3 regions of the Mangrovibacillus cuniculi genome follow, and region 2 is predicted to be linked to each of the others. Evidence: riboswitches for the same ligand, from Rfam matches in the RefSeq annotation. Region 2 holds a riboswitch; each other region holds the start of a gene.
The links. Region 2 has a riboswitch for S-adenosylmethionine ahead of mtnK (S-methyl-5-thioribose kinase). Riboswitches for the same ligand answer to the same signal wherever they lie in the genome.
Positions count from the first base shown of each region.

Region 1: it holds a riboswitch for S-adenosylmethionine, as region 2 does, so the genes downstream of both, G8O30_RS10825 (methionine ABC transporter ATP-binding protein) here and mtnK (S-methyl-5-thioribose kinase) in region 2, are expected to answer to the same signal.
Region 3: it holds a riboswitch for S-adenosylmethionine, as region 2 does, so the genes downstream of both, metK (methionine adenosyltransferase) here and mtnK (S-methyl-5-thioribose kinase) in region 2, are expected to answer to the same signal.

Region 1 is NZ_CP049742.1:2,085,542-2,093,595, reverse strand. It holds gene G8O30_RS10840 (toprim domain-containing protein) at 104-445, shown strand; gene G8O30_RS10835 (thioredoxin family protein) at 460-777, shown strand; gene G8O30_RS10830 (hypothetical protein) at 881-1,171, shown strand; SAM riboswitch class I at 1,250-1,356, shown strand; gene G8O30_RS10825 (methionine ABC transporter ATP-binding protein) at 1,691-2,722, shown strand; gene G8O30_RS10820 (methionine ABC transporter permease) at 2,712-3,380, shown strand; gene G8O30_RS10815 (MetQ/NlpA family ABC transporter substrate-binding protein) at 3,392-4,228, shown strand; gene G8O30_RS10810 (carboxymuconolactone decarboxylase family protein) at 4,617-4,979, shown strand; gene sufC (Fe-S cluster assembly ATPase SufC) at 5,435-6,214, shown strand; gene sufD (Fe-S cluster assembly protein SufD) at 6,238-7,548, shown strand; gene G8O30_RS10795 (cysteine desulfurase) at 7,551-8,054, shown strand, end outside.
Region 2 is NZ_CP049742.1:729,391-737,444, forward strand. It holds gene G8O30_RS03735 (B12-binding domain-containing radical SAM protein) at 1-911, opposite strand, end outside; gene G8O30_RS03740 (PAS domain-containing sensor histidine kinase) at 1,203-3,356, shown strand; gene G8O30_RS03745 (methylated-DNA--[protein]-cysteine S-methyltransferase) at 3,367-3,867, shown strand; gene mtnA (S-methyl-5-thioribose-1-phosphate isomerase) at 4,171-5,226, opposite strand; gene mtnK (S-methyl-5-thioribose kinase) at 5,223-6,413, opposite strand; SAM riboswitch class I at 6,496-6,655, opposite strand; gene G8O30_RS03760 (carbon-nitrogen family hydrolase) at 6,729-7,502, opposite strand; gene G8O30_RS03765 (pyridoxal phosphate-dependent aminotransferase) at 7,628-8,054, shown strand, end outside.
Region 3 is NZ_CP049742.1:1,976,670-1,984,723, reverse strand. It holds gene G8O30_RS10165 (ABC transporter permease) at 1-757, opposite strand, end outside; gene G8O30_RS10160 (ABC transporter ATP-binding protein) at 750-1,514, opposite strand; gene G8O30_RS10155 (ABC transporter substrate-binding protein) at 1,536-2,522, opposite strand; gene G8O30_RS10150 (alpha/beta hydrolase family protein) at 2,605-3,423, shown strand; gene G8O30_RS10145 (DUF2584 family protein) at 3,443-3,685, shown strand; gene pckA (phosphoenolpyruvate carboxykinase (ATP)) at 3,801-5,378, opposite strand; SAM riboswitch class I at 5,573-5,716, shown strand; gene metK (methionine adenosyltransferase) at 5,954-7,156, shown strand; gene asnB (asparagine synthase (glutamine-hydrolyzing)) at 7,315-8,054, shown strand, end outside.

The sequences.
Region 1 (8,054 bases), 1.4 Mb from region 2:
GTTAAATGAAGTAATTTATATATCATTACAATTATATTTCTTACTTGAACTGATGAGGCAGAAGCTACAAAATAGATGTAAGGTTGATAAAGTAGGTGAACGTATGGAAATGGCCAAAGTATTGATCGTGGAAGGGTCCTCTGATCGAAAAAAAGTAAAAAAAATAATTTCAGAACCAGTCGAAATCTTATGTACAAATGGAACAATAGGGGTTCAAAAAATGGATGAAATTGTAGATGAATACTTCGATCGAGATGTCTTTGTACTTGCGGATGCAGATGATGCAGGTGACCGTTTACGTTCCTTATTTAAAAAAGAATTCCCAGAAGCTAGGCATCTATTTATTGATCGAGCGTACAGAGAAGTTGCAGCAGCGCCTGATCAACATATCGCAGCTGTTCTACTTCATGCGAATATTGATGTACACAAAGAGTTTCTGGCATGATTTGAGGTGAGAATATGACTTTACAAGAATGGGAATTATCTGAATTCCAGGAAAATGTAGAAGGAAAAAAGACTTTTGCCTATTACTTATATACTCCAATGTGTGGTACTTGTCAGGTTGCTTCCAAAATGCTAGAAGTAGCAAAAGAACTTACTCCCGACTTCATTATTGGAAAAAGCGATTTGAATTTTGTCCCTCTATTAGCTAATAGATACGAGGTAGAGAGTGTACCTTGTCTTATTATTTTCGAAGACGGATACCCTATCGACAAAATTTATGCTTTTCGTTCCGTACCTGACTTACTTGAAAAGCTAAATCGTGAGAAATTATGACACATTTCTCGGGAAATAATTTATTTTGTCGAAATGTTTACAGAGGAACTTTGAGGAATGAAATGGAATTACTCCCATAAACATTGAATAGCGGAGTGAGGAAATGATGGAGAGATGGAAATCCAGTATTAGAGGTAAATGGGTGCTACCTAATTCACCCATAAACGTTTTGTTCCGTTCTGAAAGTAAACAACTATTTATAACATTAGGCAAAGAAGTCGTTTCAGAAAGAGAATATAAAGGAGATGCAGACTGCGTCTTTCAAGGAACGGATCATGAAATATCAGATGTTCTTTCTGGAAACACACTACTTAGCAGATCTTCTTTATCTTTTGAAGGGAAATATCGACAATTTCTAGTGATAGAATCTTTTTTATGGTTAACTAGATTATAAGAAAAATAAATTCGTTGACATGAAAAAGAATAGGATGATATACTCACAATCGTACTTAAATTTAACTTAATAGTTTTTCTCTTATCAAGAGAGGTGGAGGGACGTGCCCGATGAAACCCGGCAACCGTTAACAACTGTTAAAATGGTGCCAATTCACACAAAGCTTATGCTTTGGTAGATGAGAGGAATGGCTTATATATTTATGCCTTCCTACTCATTGTAGGAAGGCATTTTTGTTTGTTACGTGACCTGTAACAACTCATCGTTGACCACGTGATGTGGTCGGCACTTAGATGAGTATCCTTTGAAATGGATAAAGCAATAACTTTGGGTTGGCTATATGATCTAACTGGTCTTTAGCAGACCCTACACACTTTAATTAAATGCACGGTTAAAGCGTTGATTAATACAAGTGATAGGAGAAGTAGTTATATAGATACACATTTCTTATTCAAATTTATTAACGTAAGTTGGGTAATAGTAAATAAACATGCAGAATGAAAAAGAAGGTGAGACAACGTGATTGAAATTAAAAAGGTAACGAAGAGATTTAACACGAAGAATGGTGAGTTACTTGCAGTAGATAACGTAGATTTATCTATTCAGAGTGGAGAGATTTTTGGGATTATTGGATACTCTGGAGCTGGGAAAAGTACATTACTACGTATGTTAAATGGACTAGAAAAACCTACAGAAGGAACTATTTCTGTTTCAGATAAATTAATAAATACGATAAAAGGGACTAAGCTACGAGAAGCAAGACAAGAGATAGGTATGATTTTTCAACATTTCAACCTACTTTGGTCGAGAACAGTAGAAGAAAACATTGCATTTCCTCTTGAAATTGCTGGGGTTCCAAAGTCACAGAGAGATAAGCGTGTACAGGAACTAATTGAATTGGTCGGACTAGGTGGAAGAGGGAGATCTTATCCTTCTCAATTGAGTGGAGGACAGAAGCAACGTGTTGGAATTGCAAGGGCTTTAGCCAACAACCCTAAAGTGCTGCTTTGTGATGAAGCAACGTCGGCGCTTGACCCGGAAACAACGGATTCTATCTTAGACTTGTTATTAAACATTAACCAACAGTTAGGGTTAACCGTTGTGTTAATTACACATGAAATGCATGTTATTAAAAAAATCTGTCACAGAGTAGCGGTAATGGAAAATGGGAAGGTAGCAGAACTAGGTGATGTTATCGATGTGTTTGAAAATCCTCAAAAAGAAGTTACGAAACGTTTTGTTAGACAGGTAGTCGATGTAGAAGATGATTCACTTGAAACTTTTACTCATCTAAAAGAAAAATATCCAGAAGGACATATCTGGAAGCTTACTTTTAAACGTTCCATTGTAGAGCAACCTGTATTAACAGATTTCATTCGACAATTTGATGTGACAGCTAACATTGTTCAAGGAAATGTTTCTCAAACGAAAAATGGCGCTTTCGGAGAGTTGTTCTTACATGTAAGTGGAGTGAATTCTGTATTGAATGAAGCGTTGACTTACCTTCAAGAGAAAGGTGTTCAAGTGGAGGTGATGTCAGATGTTAACTAATATGTTTCCAAATGTAGATGTAGAGAAACTATGGGAAGCTACATTAGAAACTTTATATATGACTGGAATGTCAGTAGTAATAACGTTTATTTTAGGTACACTTTTGGGCTTATTGCTTTTCTTAACGTCTAAAGGCCAACTATGGGAAAATAGGTTCACTAACGTGATTACTAGTGCAGTAGTGAACGTATTCAGATCAATACCCTTTATCATTTTAATTGTCCTCCTTATACCGTTTACTAAGTTCTTGTTAGACACAATTCGTGGGGCAAATGCAGCACTTCCAGCGTTAATTATTGGTGCAGCCCCTTTCTACGCTCGAATGGTAGAAATTGCATTACGTGAAGTAGATAAAGGTGTAATTGAAGCAGCACGAGCTATGGGTGCTAAAACAAGAACGATTATCTTTAAAGTTCTATTACCAGAATCGATGCCAGCGTTAATTTCTGGAATTACGGTTACTGCTATTGCACTTGTTGGCTACACAGCGATGGCAGGTATTATCGGTGCTGGTGGATTAGGTAACTTAGCTTATTTAGACGGATTTCAACGTAATCGTTGGGACGTTACGTTAGCCGCTACCATTTCAATTCTTATTATTGTATTTATCATCCAATTTATTGGAGATGTAATAACAAAACTAATCGATAAAAGATAGGAGAATGTAAAATGAAAAAATTATTTTCTGGTATTGTATTAGCTTCAAGTGTTGTTGCATTAGCTGCTTGTGGAACTTCAGGTTCAAACTCCGGTTCTGGTGAAGAAGAAAGCAAAGAGATTGTAGTAGGTGCTTCTAATGTTCCTCACGCTATTATCTTAGAGGAAGCAAAACCTTTATTAGAAGAAAAAGGATATGAGTTAACAATTGAGACGTACCAAGATTACATCCTACCGAATAAAGATTTAGAGAATGGCGATATTGATGCTAACTATTTCCAACATGTTCCTTACTTTGAGTCTCAAATCGCTGATAATGGATATGATTTTGCGAATGCTGGCGGAATTCACATTGAGCCAATCGGTGTTTATTCTAAGAAGTACGGTTCTTTAGAAGAACTTCCTGAGGGTGCAACCATCTTAATGTCTAACTCAGTTGCTGATCATGGCCGTATTTTAACGATGTTAGAAGCTAAGGGCCTAATTACATTGAATCCAGATGTGGAGAAAACAGCTGCAACGTTAGATGATATTCAAGATAATCCAAAAAACCTTCAATTTGACTACGAATACGAAGCAGCACTTCTTCCTCAAATGTATGAAAATGAAGAAGGCGATGCAGTTTTAATCAACTCTAACTATGCAATTGATGCAGGTTTAAGCCCATTAGAAGATTCTATCGCTATTGAGGATTCTGAGTCTCCTTATGTAAATATTATTGCTACTCAAGCTGGTAATGAGGATAGTGAAGCGATTAAGGCGTTAGTTGAGGTGTTAACTTCGAAAGAAATCCAAGACTTCATTCTTGAAGAGTGGGGCGGATCTGTAGTTCCGGCTACTAAGGAATAATTTCTAGAATTTTAAACCTATAGTGACTGCACCGGGATTTCCGCTCCAGGGGGACGCGTTCCGCGGGGCGGTGCTGAGCCTCCTCGTCGCTAAAGTGCGCGCTCCTGTGGGGTCTCAGCTTACCGCTTTTATCCCGCCGGAGTCGCCCCCTTCCGCTCCAATCCCTTCATTATGTAGAGTGAAAGCATTGTTACTGCAATGACGTTTTACCAACAGTACTACTGATATTTGCACAAAGAAAGGAACTACAACAAAATCTGTAGTTCTTTTCTTTTTTTCAATATAGGATTGCTGATTTATAGAAAACCTCACAATTCTATTTAATGCATAGTACCCGCCTTCCACATCCATACTATAGAAGTAAAATTCTCTAAAGGAGTGGTGACGCATGGAAACTCAACATAACTCAACAGAACAAGCTCTTCATCAATATAAAATTGGAATGGGACAGTTTGAGGAAAAAATGCCTCAGTTAGTATCTACTTTCAATGCTTTTACACAAGAGTGTTTTAAAGAAGGAACACTTTCTCAAAAACAAAAGCAACTAATTGCTCTAGGTATCGGTTTATACTCTCAAGATGAGTACTGTATCATCTACCATACAAAAGGTTGTCTGGACCAAGGCTGTTCAGAAGAAGAAATCCTAGAAGCATGTGGAGTAACTGCTGCTTTCGGCGGGGGAGCATCCCTAAGCCAAGCCGTAACCCTAGTCCAAGAGTGTATCCAAGAACTTAAGGGAACAACACATTAATAGGCAGGTATTAAATAGTAAAAGAGGAGTGTGCATTTTTTAGAGATGCATCCTCCTTTTTTGTGTGTAAAGGTTTGAAGGAACTTTTGAACTTATAAAATATATTTATGCAGATACTACGTTTACAATTAAATTAAATTTAGGCTTGGAGTGAAAGCGGCGACTCCCACGCTGCTATAGCAGTAAGTTGAGACCCACTGAAGCCTCAACTTAAAGATGCCATGTCTAGCTCCAGGTGCGCAACCGCTCGGAAAAGTCCGAAAGCCCTCCGTTGGCTGAAGAGCTGCCTATTCGGTCTTCCAAACTTTTCTGCCGCGGCTAAACGCGCGCCTTTCACTTTTCTATTATCTAAAAGATTTGATATAAGTTTCTATATACGCTAAAATTAGAATGAGAATAAAATGAGAATTGCTATTTAAACTCATTATTTGATAAATGTTACGGAGGTAATAATCATGGCTGGTTCAACGTTAACGATTAAAGATCTTCACGTCTCTATCGACGGAAAAGAAATCTTAAAAGGGGTAAACCTAGAAATTAAAGGTGGAGAAATCCACGCAATCATGGGACCAAATGGTACGGGTAAATCTACTCTATCATCTGCAATCATGGGTCACCCTAAATATGAAATTACACAAGGTTCTGTTCTATTAGACGGAGAAGATGTACTAGAAATGGAAGTAGACGAGCGCGCGCGTGCAGGTCTATTCCTTGCAATGCAATATCCATCTGAAATCTCAGGTGTTACAAATGCGGACTTCTTACGTTCTGCAATCAATGCACGTCGTGAAGAAGGCGATGAAATTTCTCTAATGAAGTTTATCCGTACAATGGATCAAAAAATGGACTTCTTAGAAATGGATCAAGATATGGCACAACGTTACCTTAACGAAGGTTTCTCTGGTGGAGAAAAGAAGCGTAACGAAATCTTACAATTAATGATGATCGAACCGAAAATTGCTATCTTAGATGAAATCGATTCTGGTCTTGATATCGATGCACTTAAAGTTGTTTCTAAAGGAATCAACGATATGCGTAGCGAAGATTTTGGATGCCTAATGATCACTCACTACCAACGTCTATTAAATTACATCACACCTGACTTCGTTCATGTTATGATGCAAGGTCGTATCGTTAAATCTGGCGGTGCAGAATTAGCGCAACGTCTAGAAGCAGAAGGGTACGAGTGGATTAAAGAAGAACTAGGTATTGAAGACGAAACTGTTGGCCAATAAGCATAACGTTTAGGAGGATTACAATGACGGTTGAAACAAATTTCACAGTAGATCAAGCAAGCGTTCAGTCGTTCTCTCTGCAAAATGCTGAGCCAACTTGGTTTGCGGAATTCAGACAAGCAGCTTTAGCAAAAGCAGAAGAACTAGGATTACCAAAACCCGATAAAACAAAAATCGACAAATGGAATCTGACAAACTTCTCTTCTCTATATAAAGAAGATGCTCCATATGCATCTATTGAAGATCTACCAGAAGAGGTAAAAACATTAGTAGATACAGACAACCCATCTGCAACGCTATATGTACAACGTAATAACACACCTGCATTCCTAACTCTGTCAGAAGAGTTAGCTTCACAAGGTGTTATTTTTACGGATATGATTACAGCGGTTAAAGAGCATGGGGATTTAGTACAAAAATACTTCATGACAGATGGTGTAAAAGTGGATGAGCATAAGTTAACTGCTCTTCATGCTGCACTTGTCAACGGTGGAGTATTCTTATACGTGCCGAAAAACGTAGAAATGAAAGAAGCTATCCAAACGATTTATGTAATAGACCGCGAAGACGCTACGCTTATGAACCATGTATTAGTTGTTGCGGATACACATTCTTCTGTTACATTTGTAGAAAACTATGTTTCTACAGTAGAAACTACTACTGGTATCGCAAACATCATTTCTGAAGTGATTGTAAAAGACGGTGCAAAAGTAACATACGGTGCTGTTGATACACTTAATAAAGGAATGGTTACGTATGTAAACCGTCGTGGAACAGTTGCTCGTGACGCACGACTAGACTGGGCACTAGGTTTAATGAACGATGGAGATACAATCTCTGAAAACGTAACAAACCTAATGGGTGACGGTTCTTATGCAGATACAAAAACAGTAGTTGTAGGTCGTGGAAAGCAAAAGCAAAACTTTACGACAAATGTTACTCATTTCGGGAAAAACTCAGAAGGTTACATCTTAAAGCATGGTGTAATGAAAGATGAGTCTTCTTCAATCTTTAATGGAATCGGTAAAATCGAACACGGCGCTTCTAAGTCTAACGCAGAGCAAGAGTCTCGCGTACTTATGCTTAGTGAAAAAGCTCGTGGAGACGCGAACCCAATTCTTCTAATTGATGAAGATGATGTAACAGCTGGTCACGCAGCTTCAGTAGGAAGAGTAGATCCTCTTCAACTTTACTACCTAATGAGCCGTGGTATTTCTCGCCAAGAGGCAGAACGATTAGTTATCCATGGATTCTTAGCACCTGTTGTGAACGAATTACCGATTGAATCGGTGAAAAAGCAATTGGTGGAAGTAATCGAAAGGAAAGTTCAATAATGTTGAACACAAAAGATATACGCTCATACTTCCCGATACTCCATCAAGAAGTCAATGGGCATCCCCTTGTATACTTGGATAGTGCAGCTACATCTCAAAAGCCTATCCAGGTAATCGAGGCTTTGGAAAAATACTATAAAGAGTATAATTCCAATGTTCACCGTGGTGTTCACACACTAGGAACAAAAGCTACGGATGGATATGAAGGAGCCCGTGATAAGGTTCAGTCGTTTATTAACGCGAAAGCACGTGAAGAAATCGTGTTCACTCGTGGAACGACGACTAGTTTAAACACAGTAGCAAGAGGATACGGTGATCTATATGTAGAAGCAGGCGATGAAATTGTCATTTCTTACATGGAACACCATAGTAATATCATCCCTTGGCAGCAACTTGCAAAGCGTAAAGGAGCTACGTTAAAGTATGTTCCTCTTCAACAAGATGGAACGATTACGGTTGAAGACGTTCAAGCTACTGTGACAGAAAACACAAAGATTGTCTCGATC
Region 2 (8,054 bases):
TTTTGTTTTCTCTCTACAAGCTCATTCGTATGATCATTCGTTGATTGCACACCAATCTCAAAGCGGAATAGTCCTTTAGGAGCATTTTCATTCAAGAAATTAATTACTTCAGGACGCATAATATCGGCAGTAATTTCAAACTGAAACACCGTTCCAGGAACATGTTCATCAATTAAAAATTGGAACATTTCCATCGCATACGAACGACTGATATTAAAAGTTCTATCAACAAATTTAATTGTCTTCGCACCATTTTTCATTAAATATCTGATGTCTTCTTTCACTTTTTCACGATCAAAGTAACGAACACCAACTTCTATAGAAGATAAGCAAAATTGACAACGGAAAGGACATCCTCGACTTGTTTCAATATACGTAACACGTTTGCTCAATGAAGCACGGTCTTCCTCGAACTGGAATGGGCTTGGTAACTCTCGTAAATCAATCTTATGGGTTTGTGCTTGAATAACCGCTTTGCCATCTTTATTACGGTAAGCGACACCAGGAATATCAGCAAATGTCTCTTCTTTGTCTATTCGCTTTAGCATCTCTTTAAAGGTCCATTCCCCTTCACCAAGAACAATAGCATCTACATTTTCTAGTCGATCTAACCAGTAGGGCACATCGTAAGACACCTCTGGTCCACCAAGGATAACCTTCACGTTAGGAAGGACTTTTTTTATCATATTAATGACTTCAATCGTCTCTTCAATATTCCAAATATAGCAAGAGAATCCTAATACATCTGGTTTCCTTTTATATAAATCAGAAACGATGTTCATTATTGGATCTTTTATGGTGAATTCAGCTAATTCAGCAGAGTACTCTGGTTCAGCATATGATTTTAAGTACCTGATTGCAATATTTGTATGGATGTATTTAGCATTCAATGTACTAAGTACAATTTTCATTACTCATTTCTCCTTTTATGCGCTAACAAGTAGGTTCTTTTCATCATTTCCACAAGTTAAAAATGCCATGTTAGATAAAAAAATAGCTTAGGTAGTGCTATTTTTCTACATCTTTTTTATTTTACCTAAATAAATGCTGCGTTTCAATGAATGTAAATAATAGGTATGACGAATGATGACTAAAAAAATAAGAAAGTAATAAAAAAATTGAAGGAATTTGTCCATAGAGTGCGAATAATAGTTAGTTAGAGAGAAAATGTGCGAGAGTGTTACGTGGAGAGGGGTATTATCGTGAGGGATGAGGTTAATACACTGGACATGGATGAAAATTTACGTGTTGATATGACAGTTTCCGTGATAAGAGATGTACTGAACTCTGTACAAAAACCAACAATTCTTATCAATCGAAGTGGAAATATCTTAATGTATAACGAAGCTTTTACCCAATTCTATAACGAAGAAGAGTATATGTTGAAAGAAACATTTCTATTTCAACCACTTTTCCAAGAACATGATTGGGAACTATATTCTTATCACTTAGAGACAAGTGGGAGTTGGCAAGGGACAATTACTTTACCCATTAGGCAGACAGCAGTTCGACATCATCCAGCAGGAATTAAAAAGCTGACTAATACAACATATTACACGGTGACTATTAGAACTTCTGAATGGTTATTGGAAGAAAAAGGTCACATGGAGCAGTCTGTTTTAAGCCAGCTTTTTTCTCAGGCAGCTGATCACATGTTAATCATTGACAAAACAGGGGAAGTGTTAGAAGCAAATGAGTCTTTTTTAAATAAGATTCAAGTTTCTGTTGAACAATTACGAAAAAAAGGAATAAGAAGCTTCATTCCAGCCCCGTTTCATTATAAGTTGGATAAAGCGAAAAATCTATTGGCTAGAAACTCCAATGTCCGAGGCGAAATACCAGTTTTATACCCCTCTGGCATTCGTTTAATTGATTTTACTATTAGTCAAAATATTGTAAAGGGTAAATTGGTTGTTATCCTTCGAGACATTACAGATCGAAAGTTAGTAGAACAAAAATTAAAAGCTAGTGAATTGTTCTTTAAGGATTTATTCGATGAAGCTTTAGATGCCATTTTATTTTGGGATCCTAACGGACAAATTATTCGAGCAAACAAATCTGCTTTAAGAATGTTTGAATGTTCAATGGATGAAATTTTACAAAGGAATGTAACTGAATTTGTGTATAAAAAAGATGAGCGCTTCGATAATATTTTGAGGACATTTAGAGGAAATGGTGCAGTTCGCGATGAATTACTATTTCTAATGCCGAATGGTGAGTTGAAACAATTGGAGTTTACTTCCAAGACACACCCAATCGAAGGATTCAATATGACCATTTTCCGAAATATCTCCGAGCGTTCAAAAATGGAACAAGCATTGAGAAGAAGTGAGGAGAAGTTTCGTAATATTTTTGAAGGAACATTTGAAGGAATGGTCTTAATAGATCATAATCTATCTATTATTCAATGTAATACTGTTGCAAGTATGACGTTAAATAAGGATATGGAGCAGTTAATTAAAACCCCAGTAAGGAACTTAATTCCTAAAGATGCTGTATACGTAAGTGGAGATGAAGAACACTTTTCTAACATGCTTATAGAAGGGTATGCTAATACTGTTTACTTATTTGAAGATAAAGGACAACAAAGATTTATTGAGTTATCTACCAAAAAAGATATAATGCAAGAAGCACACTTAACTGTAATACGTGACGTTACAGAAAAAATGGATATGTTGGAGCAGCTAAGAAAGTCGGATACGTTAAATGTAGTAGGAGAACTGGCTGCGGGAATTGCGCATGAAATAAGAAATCCGATGACCGCATTAAAAGGGTTCATTCAGTTGTTAGAGAAAAGTATGGCGGGACAACATCAGATGTACTTTCAAGTAATTTCTACTGAGTTACAGAGAATTGAAACTATTATTACAGAGTTTCTTATTTTAGCAAAACCACAGGCAGTTAAATTTGATAGAGTAAATATTAATGATCGTGTCAAAGAAACGTTTGATCTAATGAATGCACAAGCTCTAATGCACAATGTTACAATGCATTGTGACTTACATGCGGACCCACTGTTCATCCAGGGTGAGTCTAATCAACTAAAACAAGTATTAATTAATTTTGTTAAAAATGCGATTGAAGCGATGCCTTCTGGAGGTTCCTTACGTTTACGTACGTTAGTAGAACATAATGAGATATGTATTGAAATTAAAGATGAAGGTGTAGGTATTCCGGAAGACAAGATAAAGAAATTAGGTGAACCATTTTATACAACTAAGGAACGGGGAACGGGACTTGGTTTAATGGTTACACTGAATATTATTAAAGAGCACGATGGTCGGATGGAAGTGGAGAGTAGTGTAGGCAAAGGGACTATCTTTAAGGTTTTCTTCAAACGTTCTAAACACGTTTAAGGAGGATTTCATGAAATTATTTACGCTGTATCATTCGCCTATAGGGATCTTAGCAGTAGAGCAAGAAGACAATATTGTCATTGCTCTTCATTTAGAAGGTTCTGAGTTTGTTCAGACGACAACTGATAGTGTCCGAAATGACCAGGACCCCTTATTAAAGGAAGTAGTTGCTCAATTAGAAGAGTATTTTAGGGGAGAACGAATCATCTTTAATTTTCCTTTTGAATCAGAGGGAACGGAATTTCAGTCAGATGTTTGGGGAATTTTAGAGCAAATTCCGTATGGTGAAACAAGAAGTTATTTAGAAGTAGCAACTGCCATTCAAAAGCCAAAAGCTGTTCGTGCTGTTGGACAAGCAAACAGAAGAAATCCTTTACCAATCATTGTTCCATGTCACCGAGTTGTCGGGAAAAATAATTCCTTAACAGGCTATGCAGGTAATCAAGTGGATAAGAAGGAGTACTTGTTGAACCTAGAGAGAAAAGTATTAGCTAAGTATAAATTGGTATAAAACGGAAAATAGAGGCTGGGACAAAACCCAAAAGTGACTGCACTGGGATTTCCGCTGCAGGGGGACGCTTTCCACGGGGCGGGTTGCTGAGCCTCCTCGTCGCGTAAGATCGCGCTCCTGTGGGGTCTCAGTAACCCACCTTTCCCGTAGGAGTCGCCCCCTTCCACTTCAATCCCAAACATTTATTCTGTAAAGGCACGAAACCTGCAGTTTTATAAACTAAGATACAACGCAAAAAGGTACATTCATTTCTAAATAATGAATGTACCTTTTAACTTATGTCCGGCTCTTTTGATTTGAATATTACTTAAGCAACGAAAAGAATTCTTCCAATGTCTCTTCAGAAGGGGTATAGATAATGCCATGCTCCGTAATAATGCCTGTAATTAATTCGCTTGGCGTTACATCAAATGCCGGGTTATATACATTCACATTTGACGGTGCAACAGGTGTGTTATTAATCGTTCTAATTTCATCAGCAGAACGTTCCTCTATCACTATATCTTCACCCTTTAGCGTGTTTCGGTCAAAAGTAGACAAAGGAGAGGCCACATAAAAAGGAATTCCAAAAGCTTTTGCGCATAACGCCAGTGTGTATGTCCCAATTTTATTGGCCACATCTCCGTTATTTGCAATCCGGTCAGCTCCTACAATTACTGCCCCAATTTCTTTTTCTCGCATAACATGACCAGCCATGCTATCTGTAATTAACGTCACGTCCACACCAGATTGCATTAATTCCCATGTGGTTAGCCGACCACCTTGGAAAACTGGTCGTGTTTCACAAGCGTAGACAGAGAAGAATTCTCCTCTTTCTGCAGCTAAGTGAAATGGAGCTAAGGCAGTCCCGTATTTAGCTGTAGCAATAGAACCTGCATTACAAATAGTCAAAACGGGTTTGTCTTTCGGCAAGACTTTTAGTGCCTCTTCACCTATTCGATGGCAGACACTCTCATCTTCCACATAAAGGCGAATAGCTTCATGAATTAGTAATGTTTTTAACTCCTCGACAGAAGCAGCCTGCTGAATTTGCTTTTCTATTCTATCAAGTACCCAAAATAGATTTACCGCAGTAGGACGAGTTTTAGCTAACAATTCCTTTGCCTCTACTAGCGTTTCTTTTGCTTCGGTTATATCATCAGTTTGAATAGAGAGAGCCGCTAAGCTCATGCCAAATCCAGCTGCTAAACCTATTGCTGGAGCTCCTCTAACTTTTAAAGAGGTGATGGCTTCAGCAACTTGTTCAACTGTTTTTAAATTCTCATATTGTACGATACCGGGTAACAATTGTTGGTTTAATAGATACAATGTGTCCTCTTCCCATTTTAAAGAAAGGGGAACACTTACTTTTGTTGTCATACTGTAGAAACCTCCTGATGAATTAAAGAGAGTAACTCTTGAATGGAAGTAATAGATTTTCTCTCTAAAATTAATCGTTGACCAATTTTTAATGAAACTAATTTAGCATGTATACGTTGATTTTGATTTTTAATTGAGTCTAAATCTGCTACATGTGCTAAGCCAATTGTTCGTCTAATTGCTTCACAACCTGCAAAACCCAATGCATCTTCCCAATGTTTTGTTAGTGTGAAGGGTAAGTAACCTTCCACTTTCGTGTAAGGATCTTCTGTACCTTTATTCCAAAGATCAGTAAATGATTGGTAATACGTTTCCCACACTTCTTGTAGGGTTTGTAATCTATCAATTTTCTCAGGGTGATGAAGATAAGCAAACAGAAGGTTAGCAAATACTTGACCGATATCAAATCCAATAGGTCCGTAGAAGGCAAATTCAGGGTCAATTACTATGGTCCTATTTTCATTCACGAATACACTTCCTGTGTGAAGGTCTCCGTGAAGAAGGGCTTCCGTTTCTGTGAGAAACTGCTTTTTAAGTTTCGCCACTTCTAATTTTAGTAGATCATTTGCCCAAATACTCTCTACTTGCTCTTTTAATTCAACTTCAAAATTATTTGTTTCAGAGTCAAAGAAAGGATCGGTAAAGACAAGATCTTCTGTAATTTTACAAAGCTCAGGATTGGAGAATCGCTTCACTTGTTTTTTCTTTTCAAAAGGGTGAAGAGCATAGTCAGACGTATGATATAGTGTCTCGGCTAAAAAAGTCCCAATATCTTTCCCTACTTTAGGATATGTATTCCCATTTAATAGACCGGTACGTAAAATCGTTAGATTTGATAAATCCTCTAAAACAGTAATAGCTAATTGTTTGTCTATGTGAAACACTTTTGGAACAAGTGTTGGAACAAAAGTAGCTTGCCACTGAAGGGCACTAGCTTCAATGTAGGCTCTTTCTAATGTAAGTGGCCATGATTCGCCCACCACTTTGGCATATGGTAGAGCTTGCTTTAAAATTATTCCAGTTCCACCCGTAGTAGGGGTAATGTGGAACACTAAGTTTAAGTTTCCGTCACCAATTTCTTTACAAGTATAATCTTGATTGGCCTCTAATAAATTCTTTTCTAAAGCATATTGAATGGCATCTATTTCCGTAAGAGCTTGGTAATGATTAGTTATTTGAATTGTCATGGGTACTCCTCCAATTTTTCTGTTAGGAGACACAAAAAAGCCTCCTTCGCATTTGAAAGAGGCTTGAAGACATGCTTCTCACCTCTTATCTGCCAGACGATACATTTCCCGTCTGTTGGAATTAGCACCGTGCCTTACGAGTAATGAGTTACTCGGCGTAAAAACGCCCCGTTTCACAACGGTATTATGGTCGGTTGCTGGGCTTCAAAGGGCCAAATCCCTCAGCCTACTCTTGATAAGAGAATTATTTTACTATTCGGTTGTTTCAAATTAGTTGTAATATTATCAACAGTTTTCTTTGGTGTCAATCCTAATTTAATAAATATCTTCTCGACGATCTTCAAAGATTGGGATCATGGACCTAACTTCTTGAACTTGTTTACTGTCAATAGTCCCGTAGATTATTTCTTCTTTCTCAGTCCCTTCCGAAACGATAGTGCCCCAAGGATCAATAATTAAAGAATGCCCTGCAAACACATTTTGTGGATCAGACCCTGCTCGATTACAAGCCACAACGAAACATTGATTTTCGATAGCTCTTGCAATAAGTAAGGTTCTCCAATGATCCAAGCGCTTCAGTGGCCATTCCGCTACAATGAAAAGAATTTCGGCACCGTTACGTACAGCTTTTCTACTCCACTCAGGGAAGCGAATGTCATAGCAAATTAGTGTTGCTGCTTTTGTTTGATTAATAGTGAATAGAGATTCTTTGTGTCCATCTTTCAAATAGAGATGTTCGTCCATCAATCGAAACAGATGAGCTTTATCGTAAGTATGGATAATTCCATCTGTAGGGCTAGCTACCGCTAGATGATTTGTATACACATCATTCACTTTCTTCACAGTAGATCCTCCAACAAGAGTAATGGTATACGTGGTCGCCCATTCTTGAAGAACCTCGTAATACCATTTCGCGTGTTCATCTGCTATTTCGTCTAACCTCGTTAAGTCATATGCAGTTGTCCATAACTCAGGAAGTACTACTATCTCTGTGTCTTTATCCAATGATTGTAGTTTTAGTTCTATATTTTCTTTGTTTATTTTTGGTTCGCCAAATGTAAGATCAGCTTGAATCAATGCAATTTTCATAAAATCCGTCCTTTACTAAAAAATATCTCGACTTTTGGTTTGTTATCGTTATATCATGTTGAACTAGAATTTAGCGAGTAAAAATTCAAATAAATTATTTTTAGATAAAAAGGTGGAACTTGGACATGACAACTTTTCCTCATGCGGAGAGATTACGTACGTTACCTACACAATTTTTTGCATCCCTAGTCAAGCAAGTGAATGAACTAGCAGCACAAGGTCATGATTTAATTAATTTAGGACAAGGAAATCCAGATCTTCCTACACCTACTCATATTGTGGATTCCTTAAAAAAAGCATCCGAAAATCCAATTAATCATAAATATCCACCATTTCGTGGAATAAAAGAGTTTAAAAAAGCGTGTGCTACGTTTTATGAACGAGAGTATGGAGTTAAAGTTGACTCAGAAAAAGAGATAGCTATTTTATTTGGAGGAAAAGCTGGCCTTGTTGAACTACCACTTTGTTTAACCGAACCAGGGGACGGTATATTGGTACCAGATCCAGGGTATCCGGATTACTGGTCTGGTGTGTCTTTAGCAAATGCTGAAA
Region 3 (8,054 bases), 1.2 Mb from region 2:
TGAACGTTGCCATGATGGCTATCATTAATAAGGCAAGCCATACTAGGGAAAAATTGAAGACTTGGAAACCGTAAATGATTAAATATCCCAAGCCTTGTTTGGATACTAAGAATTCTCCAACAATAACTCCTACCCAAGACAAACCTACATTTACTTTAATTGTTGAGATTAAAGTTGGTATTGTTGCAGGAAAGATGACATGACGATAAATGTGCTTCTTAGAGGCTCTAAATGTGTACATTACTTTTAAATAATTTTGATCGACATCTTTAAATGCAGTGAACATTACAATAGCAGTGATGATGATTGAAATAATGGCCCCCATGGCGATAATGGAGCTAAAAGAAGGACCGAGAATGACAATTAGTATAGGACCAAGAGCAACTTTGGGCATGGCATTTAAAACAACTAGGTAAGGGTCTGCCACTTTAGCAACGAGTGGACTCCACCACAAAGCCGTTGCGATAAATACTCCCAGTGCGGTACCTAGAATAAACCCTAAAATTGTTTCGAAAATCGTTGCTCCTGCATGTACTAGTAAACTGCCATCATTTACTTTATCCATCCCAAGTTTTATGACGGTAGATGGTGAACTAAAAATCAGGGGATCAATCCATAAATTTTTACTGGCAATCTCCCATATGGAGAAGAATAAAACAAATAATGCTAGTTGATAGCTTCGTACAATCCGATTCTCTTTTACGAGTTGCTTTTTATAGGCTGCGTACTTTTGGATTAATACCTTTTCTTCACTCAAGGTTCTCCAACTCCTTCCAAATCAGATGAAAGAATGCTGGATAACTAGAATGGTTTCTTGCTTCAAAAGGGGAGATAGCTACTAACTCTTTTGGGACTTCAAAGACACGATGTATTTTACCGGGATGTTTAGAGAATAGAATAATTCGGTCACTCATGGCGATTGCTTCTGAAATATCATGCGTGACTAATATGGCTGTTTTGTCATAAGACTTTAACGTGGAGAGGACAAGGTCTTCCATTTTTAGTTTTGTTTGAAAATCTAGTGCGGAAAACGGTTCATCTAAAAGGAGTAAGGTAGGATTCGTTACTAATGTCCTCACTAGAGATGCTCGTTGCCTCATTCCACCTGATAATTCATGAGGATAGGCATCAATGAATTTTGACAGTCCCATTTCTTCTAATAGCGCTAACACCATAATATCTGTTTCCTGCGAAGGTAGGTGGAGCAAGGAAGCACCTAATGAGGTGTTTTCTCTAATAGTTTTCCATGGGAAGAGGTAATCTTGTTGAAGCATATATCCAATAGTATTTTTTGTCTTCATTGGATTTTTGCCTTTTACTCTTACTTCTCCAAACGTAGGTTTTAGTAATCCTGCTATGATGGAAAGAAGGGTAGATTTCCCACAACCACTAGGTCCTAAAAAAGATACGAACTCACCTTGATTAATCTCTAACTGTACATCTTTTAGTGCTTCGACACGGGATTTTGGGGAAAAGTAAGAATGGCTGACATGATCTACTTTGACAAAAGACATAACATTCCCCACCTTTTTCATTTATTTTGCGGACTTCGCAAAATCTGTGTTTACTAAAGTTTCATGGTCGACTTGTTGTGGTAGCTCACCTGCTTGATCCATAATGGTTTGTAAGTTGTTCCACTCTGCTTCGTCTAAAATGGGATCTGTAGCAAATGAACCTTGCGCACGGTATCGATCAATAACAGTTTCCATTAAATCCAATTCGGTATCTTCAAAGTAAGGTTGAACTAGTACAGCTAGCTCTTCTAAACTTGCAGTATCTACAAACTTTTGTGCTTTTTGTAGAGCACGTGTGAATTTCTCCACGGTTTCTTTATTTTCTTTTAGATAGCTCTCTTTGGACATAAACGTTGTATATGGAAGTAAACCAGATTCTGTTCCGAAAGATGCAACAATATGACCAATGCCTTGCTCTTCAAATAAAGATGCTGTAGGTTCAAATAATTGTACATAATCCCCGGTTCCTGTAGAGAAGGCAGTAGCAATATTTGCAAAGTCAATATTTTGAATAAGCTCTAAATCAGCAAACGGATCTATCCCATTTTTACGAAGAACGAACTCTCCAGCCATCTGTGGCATCCCACCTTTACGTTGACCTAAAAATGTCGTTCCTTTTAAATCTTCCCATTTAAAATCATCGACTTTTTCTCTAGAAACTAAGAAGGTACCATCTGTTTGAGTTAGTTGTGCAAAGTTGATAACTGGATCTATTGGATTTTGTGCATACACGTAAATCGAAGTTTCAGAACCAACTAGTGCGATATCTGCTCCATCAGATAGAAGTGTGGTCATCGTTTTATCTCCACCCCAAGTGGTGGTTAGTTCGATATCTAGACCTTCTTCTTTAAAGAAACCTTTCTCAATAGCAACGTATTGAGGAGTATAGAAAAGGGAACGAGTAACTTCAGCAACACGGACTTTTTCGACTTTATCAGTCGTTTGACAACCTGCAATGAAAACGAGGGAAGTTAATAATAATCCCACTCTAGTGATAAGTTTACGCATACCATTTCGCTCCTTTAGTAGTAGGTTGATGTAACCTTCATTACCATCAAGATATGAAATTCATAAAAATGTGTGATAGCCTATGGAAAAGATACTATTTGACATGAGAAAGGAAGACGAGATGAAAGAGCTTATTTTACATAGAGAAAGATTTCCTTCCCCCAATCCGAATGTACAGTTAACAGAAATAACTTATCTCTCAGGTCCATTTAAGGTGAAAGGACTTTTAGCTGAACCAATTAAAGAAGGAAAATTCCCAGGGATTTTATACTTAAGAGGTGGAATAAAATCTGTTGGAATGGTACGACCGGCTCGAATTGCTCAGTTTGCTCATGAAGGTTGTGTGGTATTTGCTCCTTACTATCGTGGGAACAGGGGAGGACAGGGACAAGAGGACTTCTGTGGGGAAGATCGCATGGATGCATTTATGGGGTATAAGGTATTAGAGCTGCAGTCAAATGTTGATACAAATCAGCTGCATGTGTTTGGTTTTTCAAGAGGTGGGGTAATGGCATTATTCACAGCTTTAGAATTTTCGAATTGTCGTTCCCTTGTTACTTGGGGAGGTGTAAGTAATATGTATCAAACATATGAAGAGAGACTTGATTTAAGGAGAATGATGAAACGTGTAATGTCTGGTACGCCTCATCGGAATCCAAAACCATACGACTTTCGTACACCATTACATACAATTCATGGAATACATTGTCCAGTTTTAATTATTCACGGAGAAAAAGACAAGCACGTTGGATTTGAACATGCACAACAGTTAGAAACATCTTTGAAAGCAGCAGGAAAACACGTAGAGACGTGGTATTATTCTACCTATACGCACTATTTTCCTCCAGCAGTTAACCAACGAACGGTGACAGATATGATACAATGGATGAAAAAACAGTAGATGATTTGGGGGCGGAAATATGGGAATGCCTGTAGAGTTTCAAACAATGATTGTGACAAAAGGAAAAGAGGTTCGTCAAGAAGGAAATCTTTTTGAACTAACGAAAGATGGGTATCGTATTTACCCTCTAAATATCCCTATCGAAGTAAAACGTACGAAAGAGGGAGAAGTAGCTGGAGTAGGAGTTGTAGTCCGTCAAACATGGGAAGAGGATGCTACAACAATTCAATATGAGTTGAAAGCATTGAATTCTACTAATTGATTAAAAAAATCGCCAACAACTCCAAAAATAGGGTTGTTGGCGGTTTTTAGTTGTTACGTGACCAGTAACAATTCATCGTTAGCCAAGTGATATGGTTTGACCATACAAGAGTCCTTTATAGTTCGTCTACCGGTCCACCAAGTCTAGCTAAGTCTGGTAACTCATGAGAGAATTTCTTGAAATTTAGATGGAAAGACTTTGCTAATTGATGTGCTGCAATGTCATATTCCTCTCCATTTTCCCATGTTTTCTTTGGTTGAAGAACATGGTCTGGAACCCCTGGAACATGTGTAGGTACAGATACTTGGAAAATCGGATCCACCGTAGTTTCCACACCTTCTAATTCTCCTTCTATCACTGCACGAATCATCATTCGTGTATATTTTAGAGAGATACGATTTCCAACTCCATACGCTCCACCGGACCAACCAGTGTTAATTAAATATACTTTTACGTCGTGTTGGTCTAGTTTTTCTCCAAGTAATTTCGCATACTCTGTAGCTGGAAGCGGAAGGAATGGAGAACCGAAGCATGTAGAGAAAGTTGCTCTTGGCTGTGTTACTCCGCGTTCAGTGCCAGCTAATTTGGAAGTGTAGCCACTTAAGAAGTGGAACATTGCCTGCTCCTTTGTAAGACGACTGATTGGAGGTAACACACCAAAAGCATCTGCAGTTAAGAAAATAATTGTGTTTGGATGACCAGCATAGCTTGTTGGTACTCGGTTAGGAATTACGTCCAAACTGTACGCAGCACGAGTGTTTTCTGTATAAAAGTTACTACTGTAGTCAGGAACCTTTTGTTCATCCAAAGCAACATTTTCTAATACGGAACCAAAGCGGATTGCTTGGTAAATTTGTGGTTCTTTTTCTTCCGTTAAACCGATGCATTTAGCGTAGCATCCACCCTCCATATTAAACACACCGCTAGCTGACCAACCATGCTCATCATCACCAATTAACTTTCTAGTGGGGTCAGCAGATAAGGTGGTTTTTCCTGTACCGGAAAGTCCAAAGAATAAAGATACGTCGCCTTCTGCACCTACATTTGCCGAACAGTGCATAGGAAAGACATTCATAGAAGGATAAAAGAAATTTAGTGCAGAAAAAATGGATTTCTTGATTTCCCCTGCATATTCCGTTCCACCAATTAAGACAATTCTTTCTGATAAAGAAAGAATGATAAATGTTTCGGAATTTGTTCCGTGAACAGCAGGGTTTGCTTTAAAACCGCAAGCATTGATAACAGTTATTGGCTCTAATGCAGCATCTGGTGCTACTTCGTTGATAAATAGCTGATGAGAGAAAAGACTATGCCAAGCTTTTTCTGTTACAACGGAAATAGGACTTTGATAACTTACATGTGCGCCAGCAGCGCCATTAAAATGGTATAAATATGGTTTAGCATCTAAGTAAGTAAGAACATCGTTATAAAGTCGTTCAAATTTGTCTTCCGTTATGGGTTGATTTACCTTTCCCCAATCAACCGTTTTTTCGGAGAGTTTGTCTACAACGATAAACTTGTCTTCTGGTGAACGCCCAGTATACTCACCAGTTAAAGCTCTCACGGCACCTGTGCTTGTAAGAGTAGCTTCTCCGTTTTGTAAACAATGTTCTACTAAGTCTGCTACAGGCAATGAATGGTAGGTAGACTTCTTATTTAATAAGGAATTTAACGAAGCAAATGTAGATACCATATTTTATACTCAACCTTTCCGTTTTCAGTATTCTTAAATAGTATAACACAATTATATGATTAGTGTATACTATTTGTTCATGCTTTTTCTGATTTTAAAGTTCAAAACATTAAGCCTTTAATTGGTTCTAGTTCTTTCTTTAAAACTATTGACATCAAAAAGGTAAAAAGATATGATTTAGCATTGAACGGATACTCTTATCCTGAGTTGGTGGAGGGGCAGGCCCTATGAAACCCAGCAACCTGTTTCATACAACAGAATTATTTGTATAAAACAAAGGTGCTTAACCTGGCAAGGCTTGTGCAGAAGAACATCTTCGGCCCCTTGAACGATAAGAGTGAAAGGCTTCGGTAACCACCTTTCTCTCATGATAGAAGGGTTTTTTTTGTTACGGGATATAGCTCATGATTATCGAGTTTCCTTATATATGTAGCAAAGGTTTGCCAAAGTCCGGTAGTCGAATCAATTACAGATGCGTATATAGTTATTGCATCTTTCCCCATACTACTGAAGGACATGAGTACCGTGATTATTAACGTTTCCACACCTGGAAGCGAACTTTAGGAGGAAACCCCATGACAAAGAAACGTCACTTATTCACGTCTGAGTCAGTAACAGAAGGACATCCTGATAAAATCTGTGATCAAATCTCTGACTCAATTCTAGATGCTATCTTAGCGAAAGATGCTAACGCTCGTGTAGCATGTGAGACATCTGTAACAACTGGTTTAGTACTTGTATCTGGAGAGATTACAACTTCTACTTATGTTGATATTCCTAAAATTGTACGTGAAACAATTAAAGAAATTGGTTACACACGTGCGAAATATGGTTTCGATGCAGAAACTTGTGCAGTTTTAACTTCTATCGATGAGCAATCTGCTGACATCGCGATGGGTGTTGACCAAGCTTTAGAATCTCGTGAAGGACAAATGTCTGACGAAGAAATTGAAGCAATTGGAGCTGGAGACCAAGGGTTAATGTTTGGTTATGCTTGTAACGAAACAAAAGAGCTTATGCCTTTACCAATCTCTTTAGCGCACAAACTTGCTCGTCGCTTAACAGAAGTTCGTAAAGAGGATATTCTTCCTTACTTACGTCCAGATGGTAAAACACAAGTAACGGTTGAATATGATGAGAACAACAATCCTGTTCGTATTGATACAATCGTTATCTCAACTCAACATCATCCAGAAGTTACGCTTGATCAAATTCAACGTAACCTAAAGGAATTCGTTATTGAGCCAGTGGTACCTACTGAGCTAATTGATGAACAAACAAAATACTTCATTAACCCAACAGGTCGCTTCGTAATCGGTGGACCTCAAGGGGATGCTGGTCTAACAGGACGTAAAATCATCGTTGATACGTACGGTGGATATGCTCGTCACGGTGGTGGAGCATTCTCTGGTAAGGACGCAACGAAAGTTGACCGTTCTGCTGCATATGCTGCTCGTTATGTTGCGAAAAATATCGTTGCCGCTGGTCTTGCTGACAAATGTGAAGTTCAACTTGCATACGCAATTGGAGTAGCTCAACCAGTTTCTATCTCTATTGATACATTCGGTACTGGTACTGCTGATGAAGAGACACTAATTGATGCAGTTCGTGAGCACTTCGACCTTCGTCCAGCTGGAATCATCAAAATGTTAGACCTACGTCGTCCTATCTACAAGCAAACTGCTGCTTACGGACACTTTGGACGTAATGATCTGAACCTTCCTTGGGAGCGTACAGACAAAGCTGCATTAATTAAAGCATCTGTTGCAAACGCATAATGGAAAAGACACCCTTTGAGGTGTCTTTTTTTCATTGATTTGGTAAATAATACATACATCACAACTTTTATGTAACATTTCTGTAATATTTACGTCTTATTCAAAGAAGTAAGGATTACATTTATGTGTCGTTAAAAGAAGGATTTGGGGTGTATGGTATGTGTGGTTTCTTAGGATATATTCGAGACGACAAGTTTGATGATATGCATAAAGGATTTGCTGAATTTACTAAAAAAAACAAGTTGATAGAACATCGTGGACCAGACGATGAAGGGTACTTTCAAGATGAACACGTTCGATTTGGTTTTAGAAGACTAAGTATCATTGATGTGGAAGCAGGGCATCAACCTCTTTCATTTGAGGACCAGCGATACTGGATTATCTTTAATGGGGAGATTTACAACCACGTTGAACTTAGGGAACACTTACAAAGTGAAGGAACTTGCTTTGAGACTCAGTCTGATACAGAAGTAATTTTAGCATTATATCAAAAATATAGAAAAGATGTCGTTCACCACTTGCGTGGGATGTTTGCTTTTATCATATGGGATAAAGAAGAAAAAGTATTATTTGGCGCACGTGATCATTTTGGCATAAAGCCTATGTATTACGCTGAGCTAGAAGGTGAAACGTATTTTAGCAGTGAAAGAAAATCGTTGGATCAATTGTTCAAAGAGCCAGCGTTAGATGAAGTAGCACTTCAGCATTATTTGACTTTCCAGTATGTTCCTGAGCCATTTAGTAGCTTTAAGGAGATAAAGAGATTTCCGCCTGGACACTACTTTGAAAAGAAATTAGGTAAACGCTTAGAAGTTAATACTTATTGGAAACCGAGTTTTCAACCACTACAAGATTCATCTAAGGATTGGATAAATGAAATTCGATACGTTCTTCGTGA